One region of the Paenibacillus sp. J22P169 genome, then DNA from elsewhere that is predicted to be linked to it. Evidence: riboswitches for the same ligand, from Rfam matches in the RefSeq annotation. Region 1 holds a riboswitch; each other region holds the start of a gene.

What was found. Region 1 has a riboswitch for cyclic di-GMP ahead of AC58QG_RS30150 (PilZ domain-containing protein). Riboswitches for the same ligand answer to the same signal wherever they lie in the genome.
Region 2: another riboswitch for cyclic di-GMP. It lies ahead of AC58QG_RS18285 (sensor domain-containing diguanylate cyclase); the one in region 1 lies ahead of AC58QG_RS30150 (PilZ domain-containing protein).
Region 3: another riboswitch for cyclic di-GMP. It lies ahead of AC58QG_RS12280 (hypothetical protein); the one in region 1 lies ahead of AC58QG_RS30150 (PilZ domain-containing protein).

Annotation. Positions count from the first base shown of each region.
Region 1 covers NZ_JCAUAO010000010.1:16,711-21,872, reverse strand. The annotation lists gene prfA (peptide chain release factor 1) at 1-886, opposite strand, end outside; gene ychF (redox-regulated ATPase YchF) at 920-2,020, opposite strand; gene AC58QG_RS30150 (PilZ domain-containing protein) at 2,100-2,840, opposite strand; cyclic di-GMP riboswitch class I at 2,944-3,030, opposite strand; gene tadA (tRNA adenosine(34) deaminase TadA) at 3,315-3,773, shown strand; gene AC58QG_RS30140 (DUF1697 domain-containing protein) at 3,795-4,346, opposite strand; gene AC58QG_RS30135 (DUF1648 domain-containing protein) at 4,362-4,859, opposite strand; tRNA gene AC58QG_RS30130 (tRNA-Arg) at 5,023-5,096, shown strand.
Region 2 covers NZ_JCAUAO010000003.1:91,102-96,263, forward strand. The annotation lists gene AC58QG_RS18280 (spore germination protein) at 1-550, opposite strand, end outside; gene AC58QG_RS18285 (sensor domain-containing diguanylate cyclase) at 629-2,293, opposite strand; cyclic di-GMP riboswitch class I at 2,363-2,454, opposite strand; gene AC58QG_RS18290 (hypothetical protein) at 2,632-2,757, opposite strand; gene AC58QG_RS18295 (malate:quinone oxidoreductase) at 2,957-4,468, shown strand; gene AC58QG_RS18300 (SIMPL domain-containing protein) at 4,564-5,162, opposite strand, start outside.
Region 3 covers NZ_JCAUAO010000001.1:2,675,741-2,680,902, reverse strand. The annotation lists gene AC58QG_RS12290 (TIGR01777 family oxidoreductase) at 1-767, opposite strand, end outside; gene AC58QG_RS12285 (MDR family MFS transporter) at 960-2,183, shown strand; cyclic di-GMP riboswitch class I at 2,298-2,391, shown strand; gene AC58QG_RS12280 (hypothetical protein) at 2,510-2,815, shown strand; gene AC58QG_RS12275 (exopolyphosphatase) at 2,961-3,875, shown strand; gene gloA2 (SMU1112c/YaeR family gloxylase I-like metalloprotein) at 3,949-4,344, shown strand; gene AC58QG_RS12265 (THUMP domain-containing class I SAM-dependent RNA methyltransferase) at 4,513-5,162, opposite strand, start outside.

The DNA.
Region 1 (5,162 bases):
CTTTGCTTTTACGCTCGCCGGCATATTTCGCTTCTTCTTCTTCACGCAATTTATCTGAAATCCGCGTACGAAGTACGCGAAGCGCTGACTCTTTGTTAGAGTTTTGCGATTTACCATCCTGACACGTTGCGACGATACCCGTTGGTACGTGCGTTACACGCACAGCGGATTTCGTTGTATTAACGGACTGACCGCCCGCTCCACTGGAACAGAACGTATCGACGCGAATATCTGCATCATGAATCACAATTTCCACATCTTCTGCCTCCGGCATAACAACAACCGTCGAAGTGGAAGTATGGATCCTTCCACCGGATTCCGTTACTGGAATACGTTGAACACGGTGTGCTCCACTCTCAAACTTGAGCTTACTATAAGCACCTTTACCCGTAATCATGAAGATAATTTCTTTGAATCCGCCCAAATCATTCACGGATGCATCCAAAATCTCCGTTCTCCAACCTTGCGCATCCGCATATCGCGTATACATCCGGTAGAGGTCGCCTGCGAACAGCGCAGCTTCATCGCCACCTGCCGCTCCGCGGATTTCCACGATAACGTTCTTGTCATCGTTAGGGTCCTTCGGCATCATCAGGATGCGGAGATGTTCTTCTAGTTTAGCGGATTGCTCGCTAAGCTCGTCGATCTCCATTTTGACCATTTCGCGCATCTCATCATCCAGCTTCTCGTTCTGCATCACTTTCGCATCAGCTAGCTGTTCGCTCACACTCTTATATTCATTATAAGCATCGTAAGCTTCCTGAAGATCAGATTGCTCTTTGGAATACTCTCTAAGCTTCTTCGTATCACTAGTAACATCCGGGTCACACAGCAACTCACTTAGTTTTTCATAGCGGTCCACAATGGACTGAAGTCGATCCAACATAGGGGATCACTCCTTTCTTATTTTTATTAACAATTAAACGTTGAAACGGAAATGCATAACGTCGCCGTCATTAACCACGTACTCTTTACCTTCAAGACGTACTTGGCCTTTTTCCTTAGCTCCCGCCATGGATCCCGCAGCAGCCAAATCGTTATAAGAAACAACCTCTGCACGAATAAATCCACGTTCGAAATCCGTATGAATCACGCCAGCCGCTTGAGGAGCCTTCGTTCCTTTACGGATCGTCCATGCTCTAACCTCTTGAACACCAGCCGTGAAATACGTGTACAAGCCTAGCTTTCTGTACGCTGCTTTGATCAATCTATTCAAGCCGGACTCTTGAAGTCCCAGCTCTTCCAAAAACATGGCTTTTTCTTCGTCTTCCAGCTCAGCGATTTCGGATTCAACCTTCGCACTAATAGAAACAACTTCGTTGTTTTCTTTCTCAGCGAATTCCTTCACAATTTTAACGTATGCATTGTCGTCCGCAGTTGCAACTTCATCTTCACTCACGTTTGCCGCGTAGAGCACTGGCTTCATCGTCAGCAAATGAAGATCGCGAACTAGAAGACGCTCGTCATCTGTCAAATCCAAGCTGCGTGCTGGCATATCATTATATAAGGCTTCTTTGATACGTTCCAAACACTCAACCTCAGCTACAACTTTCTTGTCGCCGCCTTTGAGGTTTTTGCGTGAACGCTCGATCTTTTTATCAACCGACTCAATGTCTGCCAAAATCAATTCAAGATTAATCGTCTCGATGTCGCCAATCGGATCGACTTTCCCAGAAACGTGAGTAATATTATCATCCTCAAAACAACGCACAACATGCACAATCGCATCGACTTCACGGATGTGTGCTAGAAATTTATTTCCAAGGCCCTCGCCTTTGCTCGCACCCTTAACCAAACCCGCAATGTCAACGAATTCGAAGGCCGTCGGCACAATGCTCTTAGGCACAACGATTTCTACCAGCTTCTGCAATCTCTCGTCTGGTACTTCTACTACCCCAACATTCGGATCGATCGTACAGAACGGATAATTCGCAGATTCTGCCCCCGCCTGTGTAATTGCATTAAACAATGTCGATTTTCCTACGTTCGGTAGACCGACGATACCTGCTTTCAAAGCCATTGTCGTTTACAACTCCTTAATTTTCGAAAATCATCCTTCTTATTATATAGTACTTGGAGGGCAAAAAAAAGCCTGCAAGCTATTGATTGGCTGCAGACTTTTTTTCCATTGCTTTTTTGAACTCTTCATCCCGCTTCTGCTCGAAGTAGGTTTGGATCTGATTTCGCAGAATAAAACCGCGCAGCGCATTGCTTTGTTCCGCAGGAACGCTCTCGAAGCTGGCCCCGTAGTAGTAGACGTCCTCTTGCTTTTCTTTCCTTATAATTTCCAACATGCAAGGCATTTCAAAGCCTAAATCCAGCTCGACTTGCAGCAGACATTTTTTGTGAAGAATACCATCGATCATCGAATTATCATTTATGGTAAAGCCAATTCCATTCATGGAAATATTTTTTATCGAAATTCCAATTGGATTTTCCAATTGATGCTGCTCTTTTTGGGTTATATTTTGGAATCCTGCTATGTGACCTATGTTCTTCACTTCTACCCGCGGGAACTCCCGTTTCTCTGAAAACTTCTTCCGATTCTCAGGTGGATTGATCACGATGAGTGAACCAGGCTCTCTAGCTACGATTGTCGAATGAAAAACGAATAAACCCGATTTGGTGTATAACGTCAATTTCGCCTTATCACCAAGCTGAAATACCTCATATTCCGGCAACTCAATTTCCATAATGTCTCCTTGTGCATAGGTAAGAATACCTGTTGCCACGAAATCATCCTTCGCCACTACAGCTCGGCAATCAATTAATACCTCCACATCATATCCTTCTTTACTCCCATATCGCTTCAAAGCATCCTGCTTCATCGCCATGCTCATCTTCACCCTCCCTTAATGATGGATTTCATAACAATTTTCCGCACAAAATAGACTGCCCCCACACAGGGACAGCCTATCACCGCAATCAAAAAAAGCATCGATTTTCGGTAACCAGGCTGCCATAGTTCATAAGAACCGTAGACCCTCAGCTTTGCGTCCTTGCCTTTCAGCAAGTTTGCCATTGTCGAACCCTGCTATTCATTTATGTAGATATATTGTTTCTGGTCTTAATGATCTATCCTTGGGCCAAACTGGTCTAAAAGACCCACTATTACCACCATTATACGTAGCCTGGATATTTCTTTCAACTAAAATCCTTGCATGGGCCATGTTTTTATTGTATGAATGTGTAGTGGATTAAATATCCACAGGTTTATAAGTTATCCACATTGTTATCCACAGCTTGTTAACAACGAATATTTGTTCGGATTTTTATACACATGTGGATAAACTATTATTGCGAGGTGTCCCCCTGTGGATCAACATATCCCCTGGATGAAAGAAGCGATTGGCGAGGCGCTGAAAGCTGAAGCCATCCGCGAAGTACCGATTGGCGCCGTCGTCGTCCATCAAGGTCAAATCATTGGCCGCGGCTATAATTTACGTGAAACAACCCTAGATCCTCTCGCGCATGCGGAGATGATTGCCATTAAACAGGCGAGCGAACATCTGCAGGCTTGGCGCCTTTTGGACTGCCAGCTTTATGTGACGCTGGAGCCTTGTCCGATGTGCGCAGGTGCGATCGTACAAGCACGAATTCCGCAGGTGATATACGGTACGGTGGATCCGAAGGCAGGCTGTGCGGGAACGTTGATGAACTTGCTGCAGGAGGATCGATTCAATCATCGTGTCGATGTGGTGAGTGGCGTTTTGCAAGAAGAGTGTTCGACGATGCTAACGCAATTTTTCCGAAAATTACGGGGAAAAGCTTAAAGGTTTAGCCCTTCCGACAGCTTATTGGCTTGGCTGTAAGGCCTCTGCAAGCTCTACGAGCTTGCTCATCGTATTCCAATTACGAGTCGTCGTTTGGTCGCCAAGCTTCTGAATGTTGCTTGCCAGCTTCGAATCCAACACACTTTGCCGAAACAGAAAATATATCGTGCAGCCCCGTATTTGAAATTCATCCACTTCACTCTGTCCTTTGGATAAGATGTCGGTGAATGTCTGCTGCGGGGCTTCTTCCGTTAGCACGGAAATTTGAATGCTCTCTGCTTCGGACAAAGCCTCTGCGTCATAAGGGCAGTTCGCTACAAGTTTAGCTAGCTCCGTTGCGGTACGCAAAATAACGGTAGGCGCTACGCCTACCGCATCGCTGATTGCTTTTTCAATACGCGGTCTTAGCGTTTCACTGGACTCCTCTGATTGGAACAGCACATTGCCGCTTTGCAAATAGGTCTGTACATGTGCTAACCCTGAGGCCTCCAGCGTCTTTTTCAAATCGGCCATTTTGATCTTGTTCTTGCCTCCTACATTAATCCCACGCAGAAAACCAACATAAACCGTCATTTCCGCTCACCTCCTTTACTTTAATTGTATCGAACGTACGATGAAGAAGATGATCGTGCCAAACAGCATCAATAAAATGAAGCCTAACACCCACCAATTGAGGTCGGCGTTGCCCTCTTTTGCACTTTGGATAACAGACCATTCAATAAAGCCAAACAGAATCACAATCACCGCTTTTAAACTGTTCATAAATAAACGAGCATTCTGGTATTGTCCACGGGCATTATGTGGCGTAATTGGTGACGGATAATTATACACGTGAGGGACCTTGCTTAGGAGGGTCAAGCCAATGTAGCTGATAACGCCTATCAGTGGTAAGGCAATTAGGCTCATTTTGTTCCCCCAACCATCGATCTCCCCTTTACCGTTAAAATGCATCGGAATTCGCTCAGGCATATCGTGCCACACGTAGGCGACATAAGCGATCATACTTATGATTATGAACAGGGAAATAACATCAAGTACGGTTTCAGCTTTGGAACTGGTGAGTTGAATCACGGGACGTTGCTCCATACGACACCTACTTTCTATTGGTTTAACAACAAATTACGTTAAATGCTATATCTATTTCTTTATCCACTATGTACATTCCTTGCTCAAAGGAAACCTCCTGCATACACATGGGTTAAAATGGGTTGCACCCCGAAAACATCTCGTGTTAGAATGACGATACTATGCGCCCGTAGCTCAGCAGGATAGAGCAACAGTTTCCTAAACTGTAGGTCGTACGTTCGAATCGTATCGGGCGCGTATAGTTCTTTTAAACATACATACGTACAAAGGGATTTCAACTCAGGTTGGCAATCCCTTTCTTTG
Region 2 (5,162 bases), on a different contig from region 1:
TTTGAATGGTGGAGATCCGCTCGTTTAATAGTCCAAGTACATCTTCATTGACCAGATTTTTGTCATATAGAACGGTAACTCGCGTGTTCGAAATTTCTCCAATCGTATGTGTTTCTACGCAAAGGGAAGGCGCATTATAACGCATCCGAACGAGGCTAATATTTAAATCCAAATCTTCGGTCAGCGCACTCTGAGGCCCCTGAATGGCAACCTCCACCTGAACGGTATCGGGCTTGTCCTGGAACTTTCGCTGCACGTCATAGCGGTAGACCTGATCTTCGATTTGAAAGAGGACTGTGCCTTTCAGCAACAACCGAGTCCAGTGATCGGGCTGATTGTCTTTGCTAAAAGCAGGGTTCGCATGAATCATGCGATCGAATTCTTCTGGATTAAAGCAGTAAGAGTAAGGAACCGTTAATCCATTTTTGATTAAAGCCAGATCACAAAGAGATGGGAAGTAGATCACTTCCATTTGCATATAGCCATTGTCTAGGGTGTCATAGAATAGGTCAGCTGGATTGTTCAACTCAGCACGGATGCGCTCGATCATGCCAATTCCCCCAATTCCCTTACATTACCATGCGGTTTAGCGTGCCCTGAAAGGGGGGAGAATAATCAGAGGAGGAGGTTAGCCTTGCAAATATTGTTCAAACACAGTTCGCTGGGAAACTTTCATTTGCATGCCTTTCTTATAAAATTGGAAATTATTTCGACCTTGTTCCTTGGCTGCATACATGGCTTGATCTGCATGTTTGAGCAATTGTTCCAAGGTATCTCCATCGTAGGGATACATGGAAATCCCCATATTTGTAGAAACGTAAATATCACCGATTTCCATACGAAAAGGCATTTTCAGCAAGGTGATGATGGTCTGAGCTTGTTCGATCAGGGATACTTGATTCCCTTGGGGAAGTAAGATGACGAATTCATCCCCGCTAAGTCTGAAGACCGAGCCCTTTTCCTGTAAACTACTCGAAAGTATGGAAGCAAATTTCTGTAAGGTATGATCCCCAACCAGATGACCGAAAGAATCATTAATCCATTTGAATCGGTAAATATCCAAATACACAACGCCTAAGGTTTCCTGGTATTTCTGCGCATGGGAAAGAGCCTGTTGGAACTGCTCATTTAATTGATTGCGATTGGGTAATCCGGTCAAATAATCGAAGTACGCTAACTGATGGATGAGTTCTTCCGACTTCCTTTTTTCAGTTAAATCCCTGAGGTAAGCCGTGAAAATCGGTTTCCCCCCATACACCATATCCGTGATGATAATTTCAGCAGGAAATGTACTGCGATCAGCGCGGTAGGCCGTAATTTCGAATCGTTTGCCAATGATGGATTCAGCCTTCAGACTTAACAATTGATACAATAGAGCAGCATCTTGTCCATCTTGATCGAAAGGCAATAGAAGATCGAATAATGTACGTTTCAGCGCTTCTTTGCGCGTGTATCCGAAGAGACTTTCTGCCGCAGGATTGAATTCTATGATCCAGCCTTGAGGTTTAAACATGAAGATACAATCGATAGCTGATTCTAAAATGGAAGCTTTGAGCGCAATCTGTTCGGCTAGTCGTCGATCTACGGATAAAGAACTAATAAAGCTGATTGCAAAGATGAGCAATGTTCCAAAGGCCACATACATAGCCACGACATAGAAGTCCATATTCATAGCATTGGCACTATGAGGATGAATGACCGTAGGGAACGATATCTCAGCCGATAACATGCCCATATAGTGCATCCCAGCAATAGCAGTGCCCATGATCAGGCTGCTAGTTAATAGTCTCTGTTGGTTGCGTTTAAAAAAGAAATAAAGCGCCGTAATGGATGCGAAAATAGCAATCACAATCGATAGCGTAAACGGTACGAGCCTATAGTGGATGGTCACATTTTGTAAAGCTGCCATACCGATATAATGCATGCCGCTAATCGCTAACCCCATGAAGGTACCTCCAATAAGGAAGCGTGAACGAATGGAGCTGGCTTGAAAGGCCACTAGGAGACCGATCAGTGCACCCCCGACCGCTACTAGAATAGAGATACTGACAATTGAAATATGATACGTGACGCCATGGGGCAAATGATAAGCTAGCATCGCGATGAAATGCATGGACCATACGCCTACACCCATGACAAGGGCACTACAAAGTATCCAACTTTTCTGATGCCATCCTTCTGAAGTGGACACTTTCCGAGCTGAATTTAAAGCCGTATATGAGGCAAGCAACGCAATAACGAAAGAAAGTAAGACAAGTACAACATTATAACTTTCCGCTAGCGAGTGATGCATGAGAGCCCCTCCTACCCGTTTCCCGAAATAAAAAAAGGACAATCCCGAATAAAGGATCATCCCTTCATATCCGGCAACCTGTCAACCATAGCATTCCATGAGGAATGCGTTAGGCCATGGCTTTGCGTCTCATCGTTTCCGATGATTTGCCCTTTTCAATTTGATCTTCAAATACCGTGCCGTACCCATTGAGTCTATTACTATTTAACTATTATAGAGGAGGGTAAAATTACCTGTATATAGCGATAAATGCGTGCTTTTGTCGAATTCAATTAAGAAAGGTAAAGTCGACCCATTTTTTTACCACATTAGGTAAAATACACGGCTTAGTCGCCATTTCAACGAATCCGCCCAGATACAAGCATTTCATGATGTTGGCTAAGAAATAAGAAAAAGACGATGGATGGTTTATCAACATGAGGAGCAGGATAATGATGAAGATTGGAAAATTTGTAATTATTCATAATTCCGATAAGACTTCTTTCCTGCACTTCTTGTCCTAAGGCTTATAACTATCATATAATAGTAAATAAATATTTTATCGATAGGCTTATTGTTGATCCAGAAAAGGTGTGTGATTAGGCCGCGACCTGGCTTGCTGTTACGCTTAAGCAGGCGCGCCTGTATCCTTTCTGTAAATTTCAGGGTATAAGGATGGTTAAAATGAGCAACAGACAAACTACAACAGACGTCATCTTAATTGGTGCTGGAATCATGAGTGCGACCTTAGGGACACTTCTGAAAGAATTAGTGCCGGAATGGGAAATTAAAGTCTTTGAGAAGCTCGAAAAAGCTGGAGAGGAAAGCTCTAACGAATGGAATAATGCTGGTACAGGGCATGCAGCACTGTGCGAGCTTAATTACACTTCCGAGAAACCAGACGGATCTGTAGATATTAGTAAAGCAATCCAAATTAATGAACAGTTTCAGCATTCCATGCAGTTTTGGTCCTATCTTGTAAACAGCAAGCTAATTCGTGACCCCCAAGACTTTATCATGCCATTGCCTCATATGAGTATGGTTCTTGGGAAACAAAATGTATCGTTTTTAAAGAAACGGTATGAAGCCATGTCGAATAACTCCCTGTTTCAAGGTATGGAATATTCCGATGACCCTAAAAAGCTAATGGAATGGATTCCACTTATTATTAAAGATCGTCCATCGAATGAACCGATTGCAGCAACCAAAATTGACTCCGGTACGGATGTTAACTTTGGTGCTTTAACGCGTATACTGTTCGATCACTTAAAAACTAAGAACGTCGATATCAAGTACAAACACAGTGTTGATAATATGAGACGTACTGGTGATGGCTCTTGGGAATTGAAAATACGTAATATCAACAGCGGTAGTGTTGAGCGCCATACGGCTAAATTCGTCTTTATCGGCGGTGGTGGTGGAAGTCTGCATCTACTGCAAAAATCCGGTATCCCTGAAGGGCGAAATATTGGAGGTTTCCCAGTAAGCGGAATTTTCATGGTGTGTAATAATCCAGATGTTGTCGCGCAGCACCATGCCAAAGTGTACGGCAAAGCGAAGCTTGGAGCTCCACCAATGTCTGTACCGCATCTAGACACACGATTTATCGATAATAAAAAGTCGTTGTTATTTGGACCATTTGCCGGGTTCTCACCAAAATTTTTGAAAACCGGTTCTATGTTCGATTTGGTTACTTCGGTAAAACCGAATAATCTCGTGACGATGTTGTCGGCAGGTGCCAAAAATATGTCATTGACCAAATACCTGATCGAGCAAGTCATGTTATCGAAAGAAAAGCGCATGGAAGAGCTGCGGGAATTTATCCCAAGTGCCAAAAGTGAAGATTGGGAGCTAGTTGTAGCGGGTCAACGTGTACAAGTTATTAAAGACACTGCTGCTGGCAAAGGAACGCTTCAGTTTGGTACGGAAGTTATTAGTTCAGCTGACGGCTCATTAGCGGCTTTGCTCGGGGCTTCTCCTGGAGCTTCCACCGCGGTTTCGGTCATGCTAGAGCTAGTAACCAAATGTTTCCCGGAACATATCAAGGAATGGGAACCGAAAATTAAAGAGATGATTCCGAGTTATGGTGTGTCACTTCTGAAACATCCTGAGCTTATTGATGAAATTCATACGTCAACAGCTCGGACTCTTGGTCTAAATGAAAAGAGAACGTTACAGGCCGCACGTCAAACTTAACGTCATGTAATATATAATAATCAGTGGGGAGTCTGCTTCGCGGCAGAACTCCTCTTTTTGTTGCGCATCAGTTTTTGTTGAACGAAGACCAGTTTTTAAGCGAAATAAAACCACAATTGAACTTTTGCATGAAACTCGATCTGTCCAGGTTGGATTGGAGTGGCTGCGTTGGCCGCAAGTTTGGAAACCATATAGGGGGCTGGCTCCGAGGTTTTGAAAAGTTCCTTGACTTGGTAGGGGGTAGAGGCAAGCGTTGCCCCCAATGAATGCGCAATCGTCAAAGCCTTCTGCTGCGCGTTACGAATGGCTAGCGACAATGCCTGAAGTTCATAGGATTCCGGTTGAATCATTGTAAATTGGATGCTGGTAACCTGATTGGCACCGTTGGCAACGGCAGTGTCAACAATATTCCCTGTTTGCCCTATTTTTTCATTCATGATCTGTAACAAATGGGTAACTTTATAGCCAATAAAGGTTTGTTTTCCATCCTTATAATCGTACTGGATATCGATACGATAATCAGTCGTTTGTATCTTCTCGCTCGGAATGGCTAATTGGCGTAGTGAATTGATGATATTCGAGATGATTTTAGAATTTTCGTTTTGAATTTTATTTAAATCGGGACCCTCTGTTACGGCCCCAAGTACAATTACGGCACGATCGGGAGCAGCAGTCACGATTCCCTCGCCTACGA
Region 3 (5,162 bases), on a different contig from region 1:
AAAATTAACTTCATCATGAAAGCAGGAACTGGAAACAAATTCGCTCTTCGCATCGCTTTCGCAATCTCGCGTCCGAAATCTTTATTGGTGACAGGATTGGGCGCCGTAGCATTCACAGGACCTACAATGGATTCGTTGTGAACGCAAAAATCAATCAGTCTAACCATATCCTCGATGTGAATCCACGAAACCCATTGCCTGCCACTGCCAACGGTGCCGCCTACACCGAGCTTGTAAGGGAGTGCCATTTTGGGAAAGGCACCTTCTTTATTATCCAAAACAAGGCCAACCCTAACCTTTACGACACGTGTGCCTTGAATAAGATCAGCAGCAGCCTCCCATTGCTTGACGACACTTGCTAAGAAGTCTGTATGTCGATAAGGACTTTTCTCGTCAAAGGTATCCGTCTCTGAAGTGCCGTAATAAGACATACCAGACGCATTCACAACAACCTTAGGCTTTGGGTTCATGTTGGCAACTAGCTTGGCTACTCGCTCCCCAGCTTGCAATCGGGATTGAACAATCCGAGTCTTAGCCGCGGCTGTCCAACGTTGACTAATGGATTCACCCGCCAAATTTACAATGGCATCGAGTCCGTGAAGAAGGTCAGTATTTTTCTCCAACTCATCCCATGTAATCGTTCGGACACCGGAAATCTGCTTTGAGGATGAGCGTGATATATTGATAAGTTCATGACCTTGCCCCAACCAGTAGGAAATTAATCTTTTTCCAATAAAACCACTGCCACCTGTAATCGCTATTTTCATCGCTAGCACCTCCATATCGCCATTATAAAACCTTCACCCAATAAATACCATCTGAGTGAAGGCACATAGAAAAAGCTGAAGTTCCCAGTTCGAAATTACGACACATTCCGCGCTTTTCGTGTATAATTGAAATTCGGCGTCAATTAATTAACCGTAGGGTAATTCGTGTGTCTGCGAGAGGAGTCATCGTCTATGAATCGTATACGTTATTTTCTTCAATCCTATCATCCTATCGTACATACGCTACTCTTAGGTACGGTCATGGCCCGGGCTGCGTCCTCCATGAGTTTACCTTTTCTAGCGATCTATTTGGCTAAGCATTCGGACATGAGCCCAGGGCTTATTGGGATCGTCATTGGCATGGGGGCTTTAGCGGGTACTTTCGGCGGTTTTGTCGGGGGCACCTTGTCAGATCGTTTTGGACGACGCGTGATCATGCTCGCGGCGCTCTTCGGGTGGGGATTCGTATTCCTTGGCTTCGGCGTAGTGAAGTTACCAGTCCTATTTATGCTGCTTAATATGTTGAATGGACTTTGCCGCTCATTCTACGAGCCCGTGTCGCAAGCCTTAATGGCAGATCTCACAGAGACGTCCAAAAGGAGGCAGGTATTTTCACTTCGATACATGGCGATTAACGTAGGTGTGGCTGTAGGTCCATTGTTGGGAGCATTCTTTGCGACAATGAATGGAGCTTTGCCATTTTTGCTCACGGGTATTATTTATTTAATCTATGGCATTACGCTTTACGCACTTCTTATTAAGTTCGGCATTAAGAAAATCGAAGGTGAGAAGAAAGCGATTGTGACTTTCCGTTCGGCGTGGGGAGTCATTCGTAAGGATATGACCTTCCGTTTGTACATTGTCGGGGGAATTATCGGGGCGATTGGGTACTCTCAGGTTATGGTAACGTTGTCGCAGTACCTCCAGAGAGATTTTGCTAATGGGGTCAAAATGTTTGCGATTCTCATGAGCGCCAATGCCATCGTCGTTATTGTTATGCAGATACCGCTCGGTAAATGGGCGGAGAGGTATAAACCGTTAACAGCCATTGTCGTTGGGAATTTAATGTTCGCATTAGGAGATATCGGGTTTGCTTTCTCGCACTCGCTCATATGGCTCATTATTTCCATGGGAATTTTCACATTTGGTGAAATTCTAAACTATCCGGCAGCAAACATGTTGATTGATAAGCTGGCGCCTGAACAAATGCGTGGAACCTACTATGGTGCTCAAACGTTAACGAATATCGGACATTTTATGGGGCCATGGATTGGCGGCTTCTTATTGGTTTCATATGGAGGTCAAACGCTCTTTCTCGTGATTGCTATTTTGTCTTTGGTAGGGTCCATTTTCTATTGGAAAGGCACAAAACGTCAAAATTCGGTAAAAATAACGTCGAAAATGCAAACATTTTGATGGAATTCGTAAAAATAGTTCCTGCGAACTATTCGAATTCAAATCGTCATCCCTTATTCTTGAGAGTGTAGGATGTCTCGTTTATCGCTTCATCTAATCAGAATTTGTAAGTCATCTCGATAAAGGCAAAGCTGGCGAAAGCCAGTGACGCAAAGCTACAGGGGCCTCTCTTCTCCTGAAAAGGACAAACGGCCAGCCAGCCGCCGAACGATTGGGAATTCACTTAAGAACCCCTCTAGTCGGTTCACTAAGGTGGGGTTTTTCTCTGTCATAGCGAAGCAAATTAAAACAAATGGAACAAGTTGAACGAAGGAGGCCCTAGCGGCATGAAATCGGAAGAGCAATTGCAGGATGAACAGAAAGCAACATCGTTATGCGGTAACCATGTTGCGCGTTTGGTGCCATCCACGGATGGACCTAAGCTCATGATAAACCGAGAAGAATATGCATTGAACGAAGCTTGTTGGGATGTTGAAATGTTTCACGGAAGAAACAATAGCATTCTCATTTTCTACTGGAAGGGCGAAGTTAAGCTGTCAGTGAAAATGCCCCCAATGGCTCAAATCGAAGGTTTTTTAACAAGATTATTTCAGTGCCTATCCTCCAAATTGAGAGCGGTTCAACCTATTTAGGTGAATCGTTCTTTTTTTTATAATCAGAAATCATGCCATGCGTATGGCGAGTGATTTTCTCATTGTCACGTATCGACACTAGCTGATATAATATGACCATCATAACTCGTAGTTCTTAAGAACTATATCAAAGGAGATGCATGGCATGAGATTAATCACACGTTCTGATTTCGATGGTTTAGTATGCGCGATGCTCTTCAAACAATTAAACATGGTGGATGAAATGAAATTTGTCCATCCCAAAGATATGCAGGACGGCCTTATTGAAGTAAATGAGAATGATATTTTGGCCAATGTGCCTTATGTTCCAGGCTGCGGATTATGGTTTGATCATCATGCAAGTGAACTGACACGGATGGGTGAAGAGGTTTCGTTTAAAGGGGAAACTCGGCTCGCTCCAAGCGCCGCACGCGTTGTCTATGATTACTATGGCGGCAAAGAAACCTTCCGTGATATCGACGATATTATGCAAGGTGTAGATAAAGCGGACTCTGCTCAGTTTAGCAAAGAAGATGTTTTGAATCCGAACGGGTGGGATTTGCTTTCGTTTATCATGGATGCTCGTACAGGGTTGGGGCGTTATCGGGATTACCGAATCAGCAACTATCAGTTGATGGAGGATCTGGTTGCACATTGTGCAACGAAGTCCGTTAGCGAGATTATGGAGCTGCCAGATGTCAAAGAGCGTGTAGCTCGTTACTTTGAGTTGGATGCCCTTTACAGGGACATGCTGCAAACCTACACGCGGGTAGAAGGCAATGTTATTATTACGGACCTTCGCGATGTAGAGACGATATATCCAGGCAATCGTTTTATGGTTTATGCGCTCCATCCAGAGCAAAATACGTCGATTTGGATCGTGGATGGCCGAAATAAACAAAACTGCGTATTCGCATGTGGTCACAGCATTGTCAATCGTACAGCGTTAACGAACATTGGTGACTTGATGCTTCAAAATGGCGGAGGCGGACACCACGCTGCAGGTACTTGCCAAGTCGCATACGAGCATGCTGATGAAGTTCTACATAAAATTGTTGAAACCATGCAAGCAGCAGGGTAAAATAAGAGGATAAGCCGCAGGATGGGAGCAGCCCAGCATGCGGTTTTTTTCTTTGTCGGGAGGTATGATCAAATTGGATTTAAAGCAGATGCATCACGTTGCAATTATATGTTCGAATTACGAGCACTCCAAGCATTTCTATGTGGAGCTACTGGGACTCACGGTCATTCAGGAAACCTATCGCGCTGAGAGAGATTCGTATAAATTGGATTTGCGTATTGGGCAAACCGAGCAAGAGATTGAATTGTTCTCGTTTCCGAATCCGCCCTTACGTGTGAATCAACCAGAGGCGCGGGGTTTACGGCATTTGGCTTTTGTTGTTACAGACATGGAGCAAAGTGTACAAGAACTCGAAGCGAAGGGCATCGCGGTTGAGCCTGTTCGCATTGATCCAATCACAGGGAATCTTTATACGTTTTTCGCTGATCCTGATGGGCTGCCATTGGAGTTGGTAGAGGTTGTTGAATAAAAGAGCATCAGGATAACAGAACATCAGTAACAGAACATCAGTAACAGAACATCAGTAACAGAACATCAATAACAGAACATCAGGATAACAGAAATCCCTCACAAGGCTCGGTCTGGCTGCTGACGAATGCAAGCGAGAATAGAGGTCATTGTGAGGGATTTTGTTTAACTAGTCTCTTCTGCGCGGAGGCAAGGGACCTAGATATTGGAACAGATTACACTCGATCCGTCCGTTGAACAGCTTGCGCTTCTTGTCGGCGCGGCGGTTCATATAATGTTCGAGTTGTGTGCTTGGGCTTAGGATGAATAGGCTCCACGACGGCATCGGACGCGTTAATGCGCCGAGCTCGCGCAGCGCCAGCTCAACATCCGGTGCTTCACCAAGACGCTCGCCGTACGGCGGGTTGGTGATCAAGCAGCCATAGTCGCCGCGCGGGCGCGCCTTGGCGATCGGCTCAACCTTTAGCTGGAACTGCTTCGTCAGTCCAGCTGCCTTGGCGGCCGCCTCTGCCACTTCGATGGCAGCAGGGTCGATATCGCTGCCGACGATGTGCAGCGGCACGTTGTCTTTCACCGCGTCGAAGGCTTCGTCGCGGGCTTTGTCCCAAAGCTTGCGGGGGATGTTCCCCCAAGCTTCGCTAGGGAAGCTGCGCCGCAGGCCTGGCGCGATGTTCCAACCGATCATCGCAGCCTCAATCGGGATGGTCCCCGACCCGCAGAACGGGTCGTAAAGCGGCCGATCCACGTTCCAGCGGCTCAACATGATCATGGCTGCAGCCATGGTTTCCTTCAGCGGCGCTTCGGTCACGAGCTTGCGGT